One region of the Streptomyces sp. NPDC004629 genome, then DNA from elsewhere that is predicted to be linked to it. Evidence: riboswitches for the same ligand, from Rfam matches in the RefSeq annotation. Region 1 holds a riboswitch; each other region holds the start of a gene.

Region 1 (4,752 bases):
GGTGCCCGCGAGGGCCTGCTCCTGCGCCGAGCGCGGCAGGGACACCCCGGCGGCCTTCCACGCGGCCTGGGTGAGGCCGGCGTAGTCGTACGAGTCGGGCCCGGTCGCACCCCAGACACACGGCCGGCCGATCTGCGCCCGGGCGAAGGCCACGGCCTGGGTTGCCCGGCCCCCGGCCCCCACGGGAGCGAAGGAATCCGTGACGGTCGGCGTGCCGGCGGCGAAGGACTCCGTGCCGACGGGGGAGCCGGTGCCGGAAGAGCCGGAGGGCACGGCTGCTTCAGGCCGGGGCTCGGACGCCGCCACCGCCACTGCTCCCGGCCGCGGCTCGATCGCCGCCGCCACCGCTACAGCTTCCGGCTGGGGCTCGAACGCCACCACCGCCACCGCTTCAGGCCGGGGCTCGGACGCCGCCGCTGCTTCAGGCCGAGGCTCGATCGCCGTCACCGCCTCCGGTTGCCGCACAGCGTGCCGGGTCAGCATCTCGCGTGCCGCGGCGAGCTTGCGGCGGTTGCTCTCCTTGGAATCGGCCGGTGAGGGCCTGTGCCGCCCGATAGCGGGCGCGGGCAGCGCCGACGCGTTCGGCGCCTCGGGTTGTCGCTGCCGCGCGGGCACGGCGGGCAGCGCGGCGACGGGCCCCGCGGCCGGCTCGGGACCGGAACGAGCGGCAGTCTCCGGGAGCGAGCGGCCGGTGGGCTCGGGTGCCGGGCCGCCGGTCAGTGCCGGTGCCGAGCCGGCCGGCAGTGCCGGGAGCGGGCCGCCGGGCAGTGCCGGTGCCGGGCCGCCGGTCAGTTCCGCGACGGTGCGACGGGTGGGTCCCGGGGGCAGTTCGGGCACGGGGCGGCCCGCGGCCTCCGGCCCGCCGTCCGACGGGGGAGGGCCGGGGCGGTCTCCGACCGGCCGCTCGGGCATCCGGTCGGCCGGGAGCACGGCCGGAACGGTCGGACCGAGCTTCGCGCGCGCCACGTCGAACCACTGCCGGGCGACCTCGTCGAGGGCGGGATCGCCGCGCCCGCCCGGCCGCTTGCGCAGCGGGACACCGCGCGTCCGTGTTCTGGCGGTCATCGCACGCGTCGCGTTGTAGTTCCCGGTGGCGTTCTCGGCCTGGTCGTAGAGGCTGTCGATCCGTTGCCGGACCTCGTCGCGGCTCTCCGGCGCCATGGGCGACGCGCTCCTTCCGTGCTCCGCCTGCCGAGTCAGCCGTCGGGTTCGGGCGTACGGTTCCGGAAGGCGTGCCCTACGGCCCCTGCCCGCAGGGCAGTCGGGCCGATTCACCCCATCGTCGGTCGGGTCCCCGGCTCCGGTCGGCTCGGCGGCCACCGGACTCGGCGGCGGCCGCGCGGCCCGACGGGGTTCGCCGGGTGGACCGGGCGGCCTGGGCGTCAACCTAGCCAACATGTGTCCCTCGTGTGAAGGTTGGAGCGCGGAATGCCCGATACGCGGGTGTGAGATCCGTCCCCGGACCCGGTCGTCACAGCCTGACGACGATGAGCGCGGTGTCGTCGGTGGCGCCCTCGGGCGGCAGCAACTCCCGCAGCACGACGTCGGCGAGAACCTCCGGTTCGGCGGTGCGATGGCGGCCGAGGGAGTCGGCGAGGCGGGCCAGACCGGCGTCGATGTCCTCGTGCCGCCGCTCGACCAGTCCGTCGGTGTACAGGACCAGCGACGCGCCGAGGCCGAACGTGGTCAGGGCCTCCCGGCGCGGCCGGGGATCGGGCTGGGCGTCGAGCGGGTGATCGGTCGCCCGGTCGAGGAACTCCACACGGCCGTCGGCGTGGACGAGCGCCGGCGGCGGGTGGCCCGCGCTGCTGTAGGCGATGGTGCGCGCGTCGAAGTCGATGAACGTCGTCACCGCCGTGGCCGATTCGGCGCCGTCGACCACATGGGCGTAGCGCCCCAGGACGTCCAGGGCCTGGGCGGGGCCCACGGCGACGCGTGAGGCGGCGCTCAGGGCGCTGCGCAACTGCCCCATGACACCGGCCGCTTCCAGGCCGTGCCCGACCACGTCGCCGACCGACACGCCGATGCGGTCGCCGTCGACCAGGTCGACGAGGTCGTACCAGTCTCCGCACACGTTCAGCGCGCCGACGGCGGGCTGGTACCGCACGGCGGCCCGGTGGCAGCCGATCTGCCGTGGGGCGGGCAGCATCGCCTTCTGCAGCGCGAGCGCCACCTCGCGCTCGCGCGCATGCGCCTGACGCAACCGCTCGTTGACGTCCTGGAGTGTGCAGGCGCGCCGGTACAGCTCGGACTCCAGCACCTCGCCCCGGCCGGCAGCGGTCTCGCGCCGCACCCGTACGAGTTCGGTGGCCTCCTCGATCCGGTGCACCAACAGGGCGACCCTGCCGTCCCGGTCCAGCACCGGAGCGTTGACCGGGCTCCAGTACCGGCTGTCCCAGTGGCCGGGCCGGTCGGGGTGCTGGAGGTCGTAGCGTTGCGGGGCCATCGCGTCCCGCTCACCGGTGGCCAGCACCCGCAGCAGGGACGCCTCCAGGCTGCGCATGCCGGTCGCGGCGGGTTCGTTCGGGTTGTCCGGGAAAACCTCGGACAGGTGCCGTCCCACCACGTCCTCCCGCTTGCGGCCGGAGGCGCGCAGAAACTCCTCACTGGCGTCCGTGTACACGAGGTCGGGTGTCAGCAGGGCGACCATGCCGGGCAGCGCGTGGAACACAGCCGCGTAGTCGATGTCATCCGCGTCCTTCATGCCCCTGCCGTCCGTCGGATACCGTCCAGTCGAGCGACGTTTTCACACCATTTTCTCATGAAGTATGACCCATGACCCTCGAACGCGGGGGAACTGTCGCGGTCCGGGACGAGACGCGCACATGGCGTGACCGGCGCCGAGTCTTGTGGGGGTGCTGCCGCATTGCGTTCTGTATGAGGTGTCCATGAATCTGTGGGGCGGTTGAACACATGGCTGCCCGCATCCGTATGGGGCGGGGGATTTCCATGCCGAGACGACCTGAGACGCAGGGGTACTTCCGTGGGACGCAACACGCGCAGACGGCCGACGGGCGCACGGCGCGCGACCTTCGCAGCGGTCGCACTGATGCTGGGTGGAGGTGGGCTGATAGCGGCGAACGTCTACGCGTCGGCCACCGAAGGCGGGGGTCAGGAGCCGAGCGGGAGCGGCCCGCTGTCGGCCGCGGGCGCGGCCACGATCGACTGCCCCGACGTCGGTACGCGCCTGACCAGCGTGCCGGACGCCGCCCGGGGTGAGGTCGACCGCGAACTGGCCCTGCTGGACGAGCAGATCGCGGCCGCCTACCGGCAACTCCAGCAGGCGCCGCAGGACCGGCGCCAGGACCCCGGGTTCGCCGGCGGCGCCATCATGGACCCGCTCAAGGAGAAGCGGGCGGCGACCATCGGCCGGATCGCCGACGCGATCGACCGGGCGGGGGAGGGCCCGCAGGGGCTGGACGAACTGGCCGAGTGCACCCTGCGCCCGGCCGATGACCGGTCCGGCGACGGCACGGACGGCGGCCGGGACGAGGGCGGTGCCGCACAGCAGCAGGACGGCGCCGGTCAGGAGCAGGGCGGTGCCGGTCAGGACCAGGCCGGCGGTGCGCCGGGCCAGGGCAGCGGCCAAGGCGGCAACGGGCCGGTCGCCTCGGACTACCAGGACATCACCACGGTCCAGCCCGGCCCGCAGAGTCAGCCACCGGCCGCCGACGCCTCCCGGGGCAGCTTCACCAGCGACTGCGGCGTCAACGCGGACGGCCTGTTCAACTCCGACAACGTGATCGTGGCCCCGGGTGTCTCCAACGGCGCCCACCACTTCCACGACTACATCGGCAACCAGGCCAACAACGCGTTCGCCGGCGATGACGACCTGGCGGGCGCGGACACCAGCTGCGTGGACAAGGGCGACAAGTCCTCGTACTACTGGCCGGTGCTGCGCCTGCAGAACGGCACCCGGGAGCGGGATGCCGACGCGCCCGGCGGCGGCACCGAGGGCAACGCCGGTCAGATCGTCACCCCCAAGCAGGTCACCCTCACCTATGGGGGCAACCCGCGCGAGAAGGTCACGGCCATGCCGCGGCTGCTGCGGATCATCACCGGAGACGCGAAAGCGTTCGTCAACGGGCCCGCGAACGCCAACGCCTCCTGGAGCTGCACCGGGTTCGAGGACCGGCAGCTGAAGGACAAGTACCCGCTGTGCCCGGCCGGCAGCGACGTCGTGCGCACCTTCGCGTTCCAGAGCTGCTGGGACGGCCGCAACACCGACAGCGCCAACCACCGCACCCACGTGGCCTTCACCACCGCCGACGGCGGCTGCCCCGCGGGGTTCCGGGCGATTCCGCAGCTGGTGCAGCGCATCGTCTACGACGTCGACGCGCCGAGCCTGACCGACGGCGGGCGAACGGTCCCGCTGTTCGCCGTGGACTCCTTCCCCGAGCAGCTGCACAAGCCCGTCACGGACCACGGAGACTTCATCAACGTCTTCGACGAGGATCTGATGCGGGAGATGACGGACTGCATCAACAGCGGCAGGACGTGCGGCGCCGGCGCCGCCCCCGCGCCGAGCGAAGAGCCCGAGCCCGGTGAGCCGCCGGCGTCGAGCGCCGCCCCCACGGACGGCACCGGCACGAAGCCGGAACCCGGTAAGAGCGCCGACGAGCGGCCCACCGCACCCCCGGCCGACACCCCGGCCACCGAGCCGGCCGACACCCCGGTCACCGAGCCGGCCGACACCGGAGCGCCCACCGTCTCCGGCACCACGGCACCCCGGGTCTACGCCACGGCCTCGCC
Region 2 (4,752 bases), on a different contig from region 1:
TACTGGCGGGACCGGAGCCTGGCCCACCCCCCGCCGCCCGATACGGTCGGGGAGTGACCGACCAGCCCCACCCCCCGAAGCCCGCCCCGGCCGCGCCCGACCTCTTCACCTGGGAGTTCGCTGCAGATCCCTACCCGGCCTACGCCTGGCTGCGCGAGCACGCCCCGGTGCGCCGGACGGAGCTGCCGAGCGGGGTCGAGGCCTGGCTGGTCACCCGTTACGCCGACGCCAAGCAGGCCCTGGCCGACCCGCGGCTGTCGAAGAACCCGGCGCACCACGACGAGCCCGAGCACGCCCGCGGCAGGACCGGCATCCCGGGGGAGCGCAAGGCCGAGCTGATGACGCATCTGCTGAACATCGACCCGCCGGACCACACCCGGCTGCGCCGGCTGGTCAGCAAGGCGTTCACGCCACGGCGGGTCGCCGAGTTCGCCCCGCGCGTGCAGCAGCTCACCGACCGGCTCATCGACCGGTTCGCGGACCGGGGCTCGGCCGACCTCATCCATGAGTTCACCTTCCCGCTGCCCATCTACGCCATCTGCGACCTGCTCGGCGTCCCGCGCGAGGACCAGGACGACTTCCGGGACTGGGCGGGGATGATGATCCGGCACGGCGGCGGGCCGCGGGGCGGCGTGGCCCGGTCGGTGAAGAAGATGCGCGGCTATCTGGCCGAGCTGATCCACCGTAAGCGCGCGGCGCTGCCCGCCGAGCCCGCCCCCGGCGAGGACCTCATCTCCGGGCTCATCCGCGCCTCCGACCACGGCGAGCACCTGACCGAGAACGAGGCCGCCGCGATGGCCTTCATCCTGCTGTTCGCCGGGTTCGAGACGACCGTCAACCTCATCGGCAACGGCACGTACGCGCTGCTCACCCACCCCGAGCAGCGCCGCCGCCTGCAACGGTCCCTCGCGGCCGGGGAACACGACCTGCTGGCGACCGGCGTCGAGGAGCTTTTGCGCTACGACGGCCCGGTCGAGCTGGCCACCTGGCGGTTCGCCACCGAGCCGGTCAGCATCGGCGGGCAGCGGATCGCGCCGGGCGACCCCGTTCTCGTCGTCCTCGCCGCGGCCGACCGGGATCCGGAGCGGTTCGCAGACCCGGATGTGCTCGATCTCGGCCGGCGTGACAATCAGCACCTCGGCTACGGCCACGGCATCCACTACTGCCTCGGCGCGCCGCTCGCCCGGCTGGAGGGCCGCTCCGCACTCGCCACCCTCCTCACCCGCCTCCCCGACCTGCGACTTGCGGTGGAACCGGCCGATCTGCGATGGCGCGGCGGGCTCATCATGCGTGGACTGCGCACTTTGCCCGTAGAGTTCACGCCTGTCCGGCAAGAGACCGGAATGTGAGATTCCGGAGTCCCGTGCCCCGGCCGAAGGTGACGGATTCTCAAGTTTGTGATCTTCACGTGATCTGCGCGGCATGGACTTGTGACAGATGATCGTGTGCCGATACGTTCACCATCGGTGCGGTATCCCGGCGTGGCCTGCCGCGCCGGTCAGTGCTGTCGCGCGAAAGGCTTCCGCATGCTCTCCGGGAACGGTCGTCACCGTCGCCCTCGTCAGGCTCCGGCCTTCGTCGTCGCGGCCGGAGTGACCGGCTCCGCGATCGCCATCCCGCTGCTCGGCGCCACCGGCGCGAGCGCCGCCGACGGCTCCACATGGGACCGGGTCGCCGAGTGCGAGAGCGGCGGCTCGTGGAGCGCCAGCACCGGCAACGGGTACTTCGGCGGGCTGCAGATCTCGCAGCAGGACTGGGACGGACACGGCGGTCTTGAGTATGCGACGACCCCGGACCAGGCCAGCCGTTCGCAGCAGATAGCCGTCGCCGAGAAGATCCTCGCCGACCGGGGCACCACCCCGTGGGCGACCTGCGCCCTGCTGTCCGGGCTCACCTCGGCCTCGGGCTCCGTCGGTGTCGACACCGGCGTGACGGACGGCGGTTCGTCCGGTGCGAAGGGCTCCACGAAGTCCTCCGGTCCGTCAGATCCTCAGAAACCACTGGATTCCACCGATTCACCGGAAGGATCCGAATCCTCCGGCTCGTCCGACTCGTCCTCGCCCTCAGAACCCGCCGACCCCGCGGCGCCCGAGGCGGACGCCTCGCCGTCCGCCTCGCCCTCGCCGAGCGCGAGTGCCGGCCGCGATGCGACGGACGGCCCTACGGGTTCCGCCGAGCCCGGTGGGCCGGCCTCGTCCGAGCCCGGCGCCTCGCCGGAGGACGGCTCGCCCACGGAGAACCGCGAGTCCGCGGCCTCGGACAATTCCTGGCGCAGCGGAGGCTCCTGGAGCCTGGTCGACACCGGATCCCTCGGCGGCGGTCGCCACCGGGGCGACAGTGCGAACGAAAGCGGGGCAAGCGAGGCAAGCGGGGTAAGCGGGGCAAGCAGGACGGCTGACCAGGAGTCAGGCCCCGCCGGGCGGCACGCCTACACCGTGCGCGCCGGCGACACTCTCGCCTCCATCGCCGACTCCCTTGATGTGGACGGCGGCTGGCGTGCGCTCTACGCCGCCAACGAGAAGGCCATCGGTGCCGATCCGAACCACATCGCCCCCGGTCAGACCCTGGACGTCGGGGTCGAAACGGGCGAAAAGTAGCGGGAGCTGACGTCTCGTTTCGTGGGTGATGTCCGGTTTGCTCAAAGTGTGGGATGAGTCTCAGAAGCCCTGATCGTCTTTGAAATTCCGGCGATCGCATGCCTACGGTCATGACCGCTCGCCACCGCGAGCCCCGGCTGCCGCAACGCCGAGTCCTGCCAGCGGCCGTACGGGAACAGTCGTCGCGTCAAGCGCCGTAGGCAGGAGCGGGGGACCCAAGGTAAGTGCCGTGCCGGTCGGTTGACCGAAGCGGCTCGGGGTGAAGCCACGCCTCCACACGGAGACGTGGCCGGGCAACTCAACCGGCCCGAACCCGACAGCTCACCTCGCAGGCGTCGGTGAGGGGATCCATCCATGCTGTTCTTCGGCAAGGGCAAGCGTCGTCGTACGTCCAAGGTCACCCGTGTCGTGGCGCTCGCCGGTGTCACCGGCGCCGCAGTCGCCGCCCCGCTGATGGCGGCCGGCAGCGCCTCCGCCGCCACCGCCTCCGAGTGGGACACCGTCGCCCAGTGCGAGTCCGGCGGCAACTGGTCCATCAACACCGGCAACGGCTACTACGGCGGCCTGCAGTTCTCGGCCTCCACCTGGGCCGCGTACGGCGGCACGCAGTACGCGGGCACCGCCGACAGGGCCAGCAAGTCGCAGCAGATAGCGATCGCCGAGAAGGTTCTCGCGGGCCAGGGCAAGGGTGCCTGGCCGGTCTGCGGCAAGGGCCTGTCCGGCGCCGCCTACGCCGGCGGCTCCGCGTCCGGCGGCAACACCGGCTCCTCGAACACCACCACGGGCAGCGGTTCCTCGAACACCGGCACCGGCACCGGTTCTTCGAACACCGGCACCGGCACCGGTTCTTCGAATGCCGGCACCGACCGCTCCACCGAGCGGCAGTCCGCCTCCCGCTCCGCCGACCGGCCGGCCGCGAACAAGACGGTCACCACCCCGACCGGCAAGACGGTCAAGAAGGGTGACGGCGAGTACAAGGTCGTCACGGGCGACACCCTCAGCTCGATCGCCGAGCGACACGGCGTCAAGGGCGGCTGGCAGAAGCTGTTCCAGCTGAACCAGGACATCGTCGAGAACGCCGACCTCATCTACCCGGGCCAGCAGCTGCACCTGAAGTGACGGCTGGTCGGTAGTCCGGCCACAGCCCCGGCGCAACGGCGCCCTCCCCCGTGGAGGGCGCCCCGGGGCCGCCCCCGTCCCCACGAACCCCCCGCCCCGACGCGTCTTCCCCCGTACGCGCCGGGGCGGGGCCTTTCCATGTCGCGGTGACCAGGCGGGCGGCGCGGGTGCGGCCGGCGGTCGAGGAGACCCGCCGCCTCCTACGCTCACCGCACCCCCTCAGTTCCCCCCGCCTTCTCGTTCCCGTCCTCTCCTCGTCGCTTTCCGTCCCCCGTCGTGCATGTCTCCTCCTGTGATGCGCCCGCGGTTTTTGCCCCGCCCTTTGTTCCGTTTGGAAACAATGTGTACCGTCAGCCTGTCGTCACCCTGTCCACGGGGCGGTCGGCGACCGGCCGCGGGCCCCGGGCCGGTTAGGCTCTAGTCGCAAGGCGCACAGCCCCGCACTTCCAGCGTCACATCCCAAGAAGGAGATGCTCGTGCCGTCCATCGACGTCGTCGTAGCCCGGGAAATCCTGGACTCCCGAGGCAATCCCACGGTCGAGGTCGAGGTCGGCCTCGACGACGGCAGCACGGGTCGTGCCGCCGTCCCGTCCGGCGCCTCCACCGGCGCCTTCGAGGCCATCGAGCTGCGCGACGGTGACCCCAACCGCTACCAGGGCAAGGGCGTCGAGAAGGCCGTCCTCGCCGTCATCGAGCAGATCGGCCCGGAGCTGGTCGGCTACGACGCCACCGAGCAGCGCCTGATCGACCAGGCCATGTTCGACCTGGACGCCACCGACAACAAGGGCTCGCTCGGCGCCAACGCCATCCTGGGCGTCTCCCTCGCCGTCGCCCACGCCGCCTCCGAGGCCAGTGACCTCCCCCTCTTCCGCTACCTGGGCGGCCCGAACGCGCACCTGCTGCCGGTGCCGATGATGAACATCCTGAACGGCGGCTCGCACGCCGACTCCAACGTGGACATCCAGGAGTTCATGATCGCCCCGATCGGCGCGGAGTCCTTCTCCGAGGCCCTGCGCTGGGGCGCCGAGGTCTACCA
Region 3 (4,752 bases), 420 kb from region 1:
GTAGATCCGGTGCCGGTCGCCGGCGACGGCCCAGGACGCCCAGAGGGTGTGCTGAACGTTGCGCAGGCCGCGACCGCAGAAGTGCCGGGCGGGGGTGGCGGTGAGGGTGAGTCCGCCGACGCGGGTCGACTCGTGCCAGTCCAGCTCCCGCAGCCGGTCGGCGGACACCCCCCAGTGTTCGAGGTGGGCGCCGACGCCGAGGGGCACCGCGAACAGGGTGTCCGTGCCGGCCAGCGCCTTGATCGTGGGCAGGTCCAGGTGGTCGTAGTGGTCGTGCGAGATGACCACGACGTCGACAGGGCCGAGCGCGGCCAGCGGCAGCGGCACCGGGTGCAGCCGCTTGGGCCCGGCGAACGCGAACGGGGAGCAGCGCTCGCCCCAGACGGGGTCGAAGAGCACCCGGTGCCCGTCGATCTCCGCGAGCACGCTGGAGTGGCCCATCCAGGTGAGCCGGAGCCCGGTGGCGGGCGGCCGTGACAGGTCGGCGAGGGTGGTGGCATGCACCGGGACCGCACCTCGCGGGGCGCGGCGGGGCCGCTGGTCCCGGTCGAAGTAGACCTTGGCGAAGTCCAGCATCGACCCGGAGGGCCGGGTCCGGGCGGGGCCGCCGGGGTTCTGGAAGACGCCGTCCTTGAAGTGGGGCGACTTGCGGATGCGCGCCAGGCGGGCCCCGCCCGGGTCAGCGCCGAAGGCCGCGGGCTGCAGCGCGCGGAGCCCGGGGCTCAGGGAACGCAAACCGGACACGGTACCTCCTGGTGGGGTCGGTGGAGTCCTCCATTATGGTCGGCCCCTGCGACAGTCAGGGACCGGACCGATCACCTCACCGGCCGCCGGGGCTTCGCGGAGACGGTCGGCATGCCGGCGCTCGATGCGCGCCCCGATCGGCCTGGCGCCGGCCCGTGGGGTCCGCGGGGGCCGGCCCCCGCGGACCCCACGGGCCGGCGTCGAGCAGATCGCGCTGTGCCTGAAGGCCCTGGGCGGGCTCGCCGTGCGGCGCACGTCGTACCCGGGCGTGGTGCCCCGGTCAGGGGCGCAGGTGTGGGTGGACGAGGGGGTCTCCCGCGCACTGTGCCTGGTCCGGGAGACACCGACGGCACGGCTGCGGTCCGCGCGCCGGGGCGGGGACCCGGTGCGGCCCCGCCCCGGCGTTTCAGGCCACGGATGCGATGCGCGTCCTGATGTCGTCGGGGGAGAGCGCGCCCTTGGCCGTCACATGGTCGCCCGAGGACTCGCCGCGCAGCCGGCGCCCGATCCACGGGACCAGGTACTCGCGGGCCCAGTGGACGTCGTCGCGGCGCACTTCGAGGGTGCCGCGGGGCGGCAGCAGCGGCCAGGGCTGTTCCGGGTCGGCCGGGACCTCGACGCCGAGGACCTGGCCGGCCCGCAGCGCGACGCGCGTGTGCCCCTCCGGTGAGAGGTGGAGGCGGTCGTCGTCCCAGGCCCTGCGGTCCTGTACGGCCTTCAGGGACCACAGGTCGAGCACGGGGCAGCCGTACCGGTCGGCGATGGCCCGGACGTGCCCGTTGTAGGTGGCGATCCTGCCGCGCAGATGCTTGAGCACGGGCACGCCGCGGGTGTCGAAGCCGGTCGTCACCATGACGGTGCCGGCCGCCGCGGTGAGCCGGGCCACGGCCCGTTCGAAACGCTCGGCCACTTCGTCCGGGTCGGTGCCGGGCCGCAGGATGTCGTTGCCGCCCGCGCAGAAGGAGACGAGGTCCGGCGCGAGTTCCACCGCCTGTGGGATCTGCTCGGCCACGATCTGGTCGAGCAGCCGTCCGCGCACGGCGAGATTGGTGTACTGGAAGTCGCCCTCGGGCCGGCGGTCCGCGAGCAGGACCGCGAACCGGTCGGCCCAGCCGACGAACGCCCCGTCAGGGCCGGGGTCGCCGACGCCCTCGGTGAAGCTGTCCCCCACCGCCACGTACGACCCGATCACAGTTGTGTTGTCACTCTTCGAATCGTCTGCCACGTCGGCCCATCATTCCCCTTCGGATGTGACCTACGCGATCGTAGGAAGGGGTTGACGAGCGGTGAGATAAGCCACTCCCCAAGAGTTTCCCAACGCGGGAATAGGCCGGAGGGCGGGGGTGTTGCGCAGAGAATTGCCGCGTCCGCCGGGCGCATGCGCTGAGGGCCGCACCCGGGATCCCGGGTGCGGCCCTCAGCGCATGCGGGGATGCCGCGTTCCGTCAGACGGTGACGCCGTGCGAGCGGAGGTAGGCGAGCGGGTCCACGTCCGAGCCGTAGTTCGGCGTGGTGCGGATCTCGAAGTGCAGGTGCGGGCCCGTCACATTGCCGGTCGCGCCGGACAGGCCGACCTGCTGACCCGGGGTCACGGTCTGGCCGGCCGAGACGGACAGCTGCGACAGGTGGGCGTACTGCGCGTAGTAGCCGTCGCCGAGCTTGAGGACCACCTGGTTGCCGTAGGCACCGCCCCAGCCCGCGGAGACGACGGTGCCCGCGCCGACCGCCTTGAGCGAGGTGCCGGTCGGGACGACGAAGTCGACACCGGTGTGGTAGCCGCTGGACCACATGCTGCCCGCCTTGTGGTAGGCGGTCCCGATCCGGGCGCCGTCGACCGGGAGGCCGTAACCGGTGGCGGCGGCCGTGTCGGTGGTGCCGGCGGTGCCGGTGTTCTGGGCGACCGGAGCGCTGTCGGCCGAGGTGTCGGGCGAAGACGGCGTCGACGGCTGCGCGGACCCGGTGGATTCGGTGGACGAGGACTTCGCGGAGGACGGCTCGGTGGACGGCTCGGTGGACGAGGAGTCGGTCCCCGTCGCGGCCCGCTCGCCGAGCGTGAGCTTCAGACCGGGGTGGATCAGTGAGGGGTTGCCGCCGATGGCCTCGCGGTTGTCCCGGTAGATCCGCTGCCAGCCACCGCTGACGCCCTGTTCCTCGGCGATCTTGGCGAGCCAGTCACCCGGCCGCACCGAGTACGTCCGGGTGCCGGAGTCCGCGGCGGCCGTCTTCTTCTCGACGGTGCCGGCGCCGGTGCTGATGCCGGTGCCGGTGCCGGACTGGACGGACTGCTGCGCGGCGGCGCGGGGCGCCGTCTCGGGCGTGGCGGCGTGCGCCCCGGCGGCTCCGATCAGCGGTAGGGCGAGCGCGGCGCCGCCGGTTCCGGCGGCGGCGATGGAGCGGGTGAGGCGCTGGGACTTGGGGCGGCGGTGCTTACCCTTCGCGGGCATGGCGAATTCCTCTCCGGCGCCTGCGAGGTGAGCTGTCGGGTTCGGGCTGGAGCTGCCCGGCCGCGCGCGGTGCGGCTTCACCCCTAGCCGTCCCGGAGACCGGGACAGGCAGTCGTGCCTGGTGGGTCCCCCGCTCCTGCCGAGCACGGGTGAGTGGTGTGTCGGGGATCCGGGCGGCGGCAGGATTCGGCGGTCCGTCCGGATTGGTGGCGAACGTAAGCGAGCAGGACGCAAACGGACAAGGAGCCGCTTCACCCGGTGCGCGTTTCCCTTGATCCGTCGCGGGAATTCCCGGTCACCGTCCGTGCATGTCGGGGTGGCAGTCTTTCCCAATTCCCGTAAGGGGGCTGTGCATTACGTGGTCATGACGGACGACGCACCGTCACGGGTATGACCCTGCTCACGCCCCTCATCGCATAACTGGCAATTCGGTCAGAAGGGTCAGACGCGATGCAGCGGAGGGACGTGGCGTCCAGGTCATCACGGAGTCCGGCGCGCAGCCCGTGGCGCAACAGCGCGGCGTTGCGATGCATTTCGCCCGTTTCGCGGCATTCGCGCGATACCGATGGATCGAGGCCGCGCAGCCGCAACGCCGGAACGGGTTGACCATCTCGGGTTCAACCCAGATGCCGAACCGCATGCCGAGGGGGTGCACCTGGTCGGCGAGCGGCTTGAGGCCCTGCGGGAAGCGGTCGGGGTTGCGCGTCCAGTCGCCGAGTCCGGCCCGGAAGTCGCTGATGCGGGCGCCGAACCGGCCGTCGTCGACCACGAACAGTTCCACGTCGATCGCCGTGGCCCGCCGGGCCGGCTCGCCCTGCTGCTCCTGGGCGACGGCGAAGTGCGTGGCCTCCCAGGAGTTGAAGAGCACCGGACGGTCGCGGTGCTGCGGCCTCGACACCCGCGAGCCCGCCGTCCGCGTCCGGGATGACGCACACCCGCTGGTAGGCGCGGCTCGCGCCGCCGAAGCCGCCGTAGCTCCACGGCCCCGCGAAGACGGGCCGGTGTACGGCTCCCCCGGCTCCAGCATCAGCAGGCCCGAGGCGTCGTCCTACCCGGCGCCGCCGGTGATCTGCACGCGCGCGTCCGGGAGTTGGGCGACCGCGATGCGCCAGGAACCCGACCGGCCGAGCGCGCAGCGGTACACGTCGCCGCACTCCTCGGTGGCGTCGGTGTCCGGCACCACCCAGGGCAGGTGCTGGTGCCCGGGGTGGCCGCGGCGGCGCGGAGCAGTTCCACGCGTGCCTCGCCCCGGTTGTCGAGGCGCGCCCAGCGCTCCACCACGTCACCGCGCATCCGGCAGTGCACGGTGATGGCCGGCCCCGCGCCCCGGAAGCGCGACCTCAGCTCCTCGGGTCGTACGCCTCGAAGACCCACTCGGTGCCGCGGCGCCCGGCGATGCGCACCGACAGTGCCCGACGGACGAAGCGGGGCCGCCCTCGACCGGGTACTCCTCACGCCCGTCGAGCGGCGACCCGAAGGCTCATCAGGCGGGCAGCGGACGTACGGCCGGCGCCTCGGCTTCGGCGAACGCGATACGGGGACCCCAGTGCAGGTGGAGCAGTTC

The links. A riboswitch is a leader RNA that binds a small molecule or an ion and turns the genes downstream of it on or off. The one in region 1 is predicted to bind cyclic di-AMP.
Region 2: linked by a shared signal. The riboswitch ahead of ACFYTE_RS10885 (transglycosylase family protein) and the one ahead of ACFYTE_RS04935 (NlpC/P60 family protein) in region 1 are both predicted to bind cyclic di-AMP.
Region 3: linked by a shared signal. The riboswitch ahead of ACFYTE_RS02975 (peptidoglycan DD-metalloendopeptidase family protein) and the one ahead of ACFYTE_RS04935 (NlpC/P60 family protein) in region 1 are both predicted to bind cyclic di-AMP.

The regions. Positions count from the first base shown of each region.
Region 1 is NZ_JBIALO010000002.1:426,986-431,737, forward strand. It holds gene ACFYTE_RS04935 (NlpC/P60 family protein) at 1-1,161, opposite strand, end outside; cyclic di-AMP (ydaO/yuaA leader) riboswitch at 1,171-1,325, opposite strand; gene ACFYTE_RS04940 (PP2C family protein-serine/threonine phosphatase) at 1,472-2,704, opposite strand; gene ACFYTE_RS04945 (DUF1996 domain-containing protein) at 3,050-4,752, shown strand, end outside.
Region 2 is NZ_JBIALO010000006.1:78,423-83,174, reverse strand. It holds gene ACFYTE_RS10900 (hypothetical protein) at 1-57, shown strand, start outside; gene ACFYTE_RS10895 (cytochrome P450) at 54-1,349, shown strand; gene ACFYTE_RS10890 (transglycosylase family protein) at 1,527-2,597, shown strand; cyclic di-AMP (ydaO/yuaA leader) riboswitch at 2,780-2,947, shown strand; gene ACFYTE_RS10885 (transglycosylase family protein) at 2,952-3,716, shown strand; gene eno (phosphopyruvate hydratase) at 4,187-4,752, shown strand, end outside.
Region 3 is NZ_JBIALO010000002.1:5,333-10,084, reverse strand. It holds gene ACFYTE_RS02985 (MBL fold metallo-hydrolase) at 1-744, opposite strand, end outside; gene ACFYTE_RS02980 (SGNH/GDSL hydrolase family protein) at 1,151-1,936, opposite strand; gene ACFYTE_RS02975 (peptidoglycan DD-metalloendopeptidase family protein) at 2,190-3,188, opposite strand; cyclic di-AMP (ydaO/yuaA leader) riboswitch at 3,193-3,350, opposite strand; partial or broken gene ACFYTE_RS02970 (alpha-galactosidase) at 3,787-4,752, opposite strand, start outside.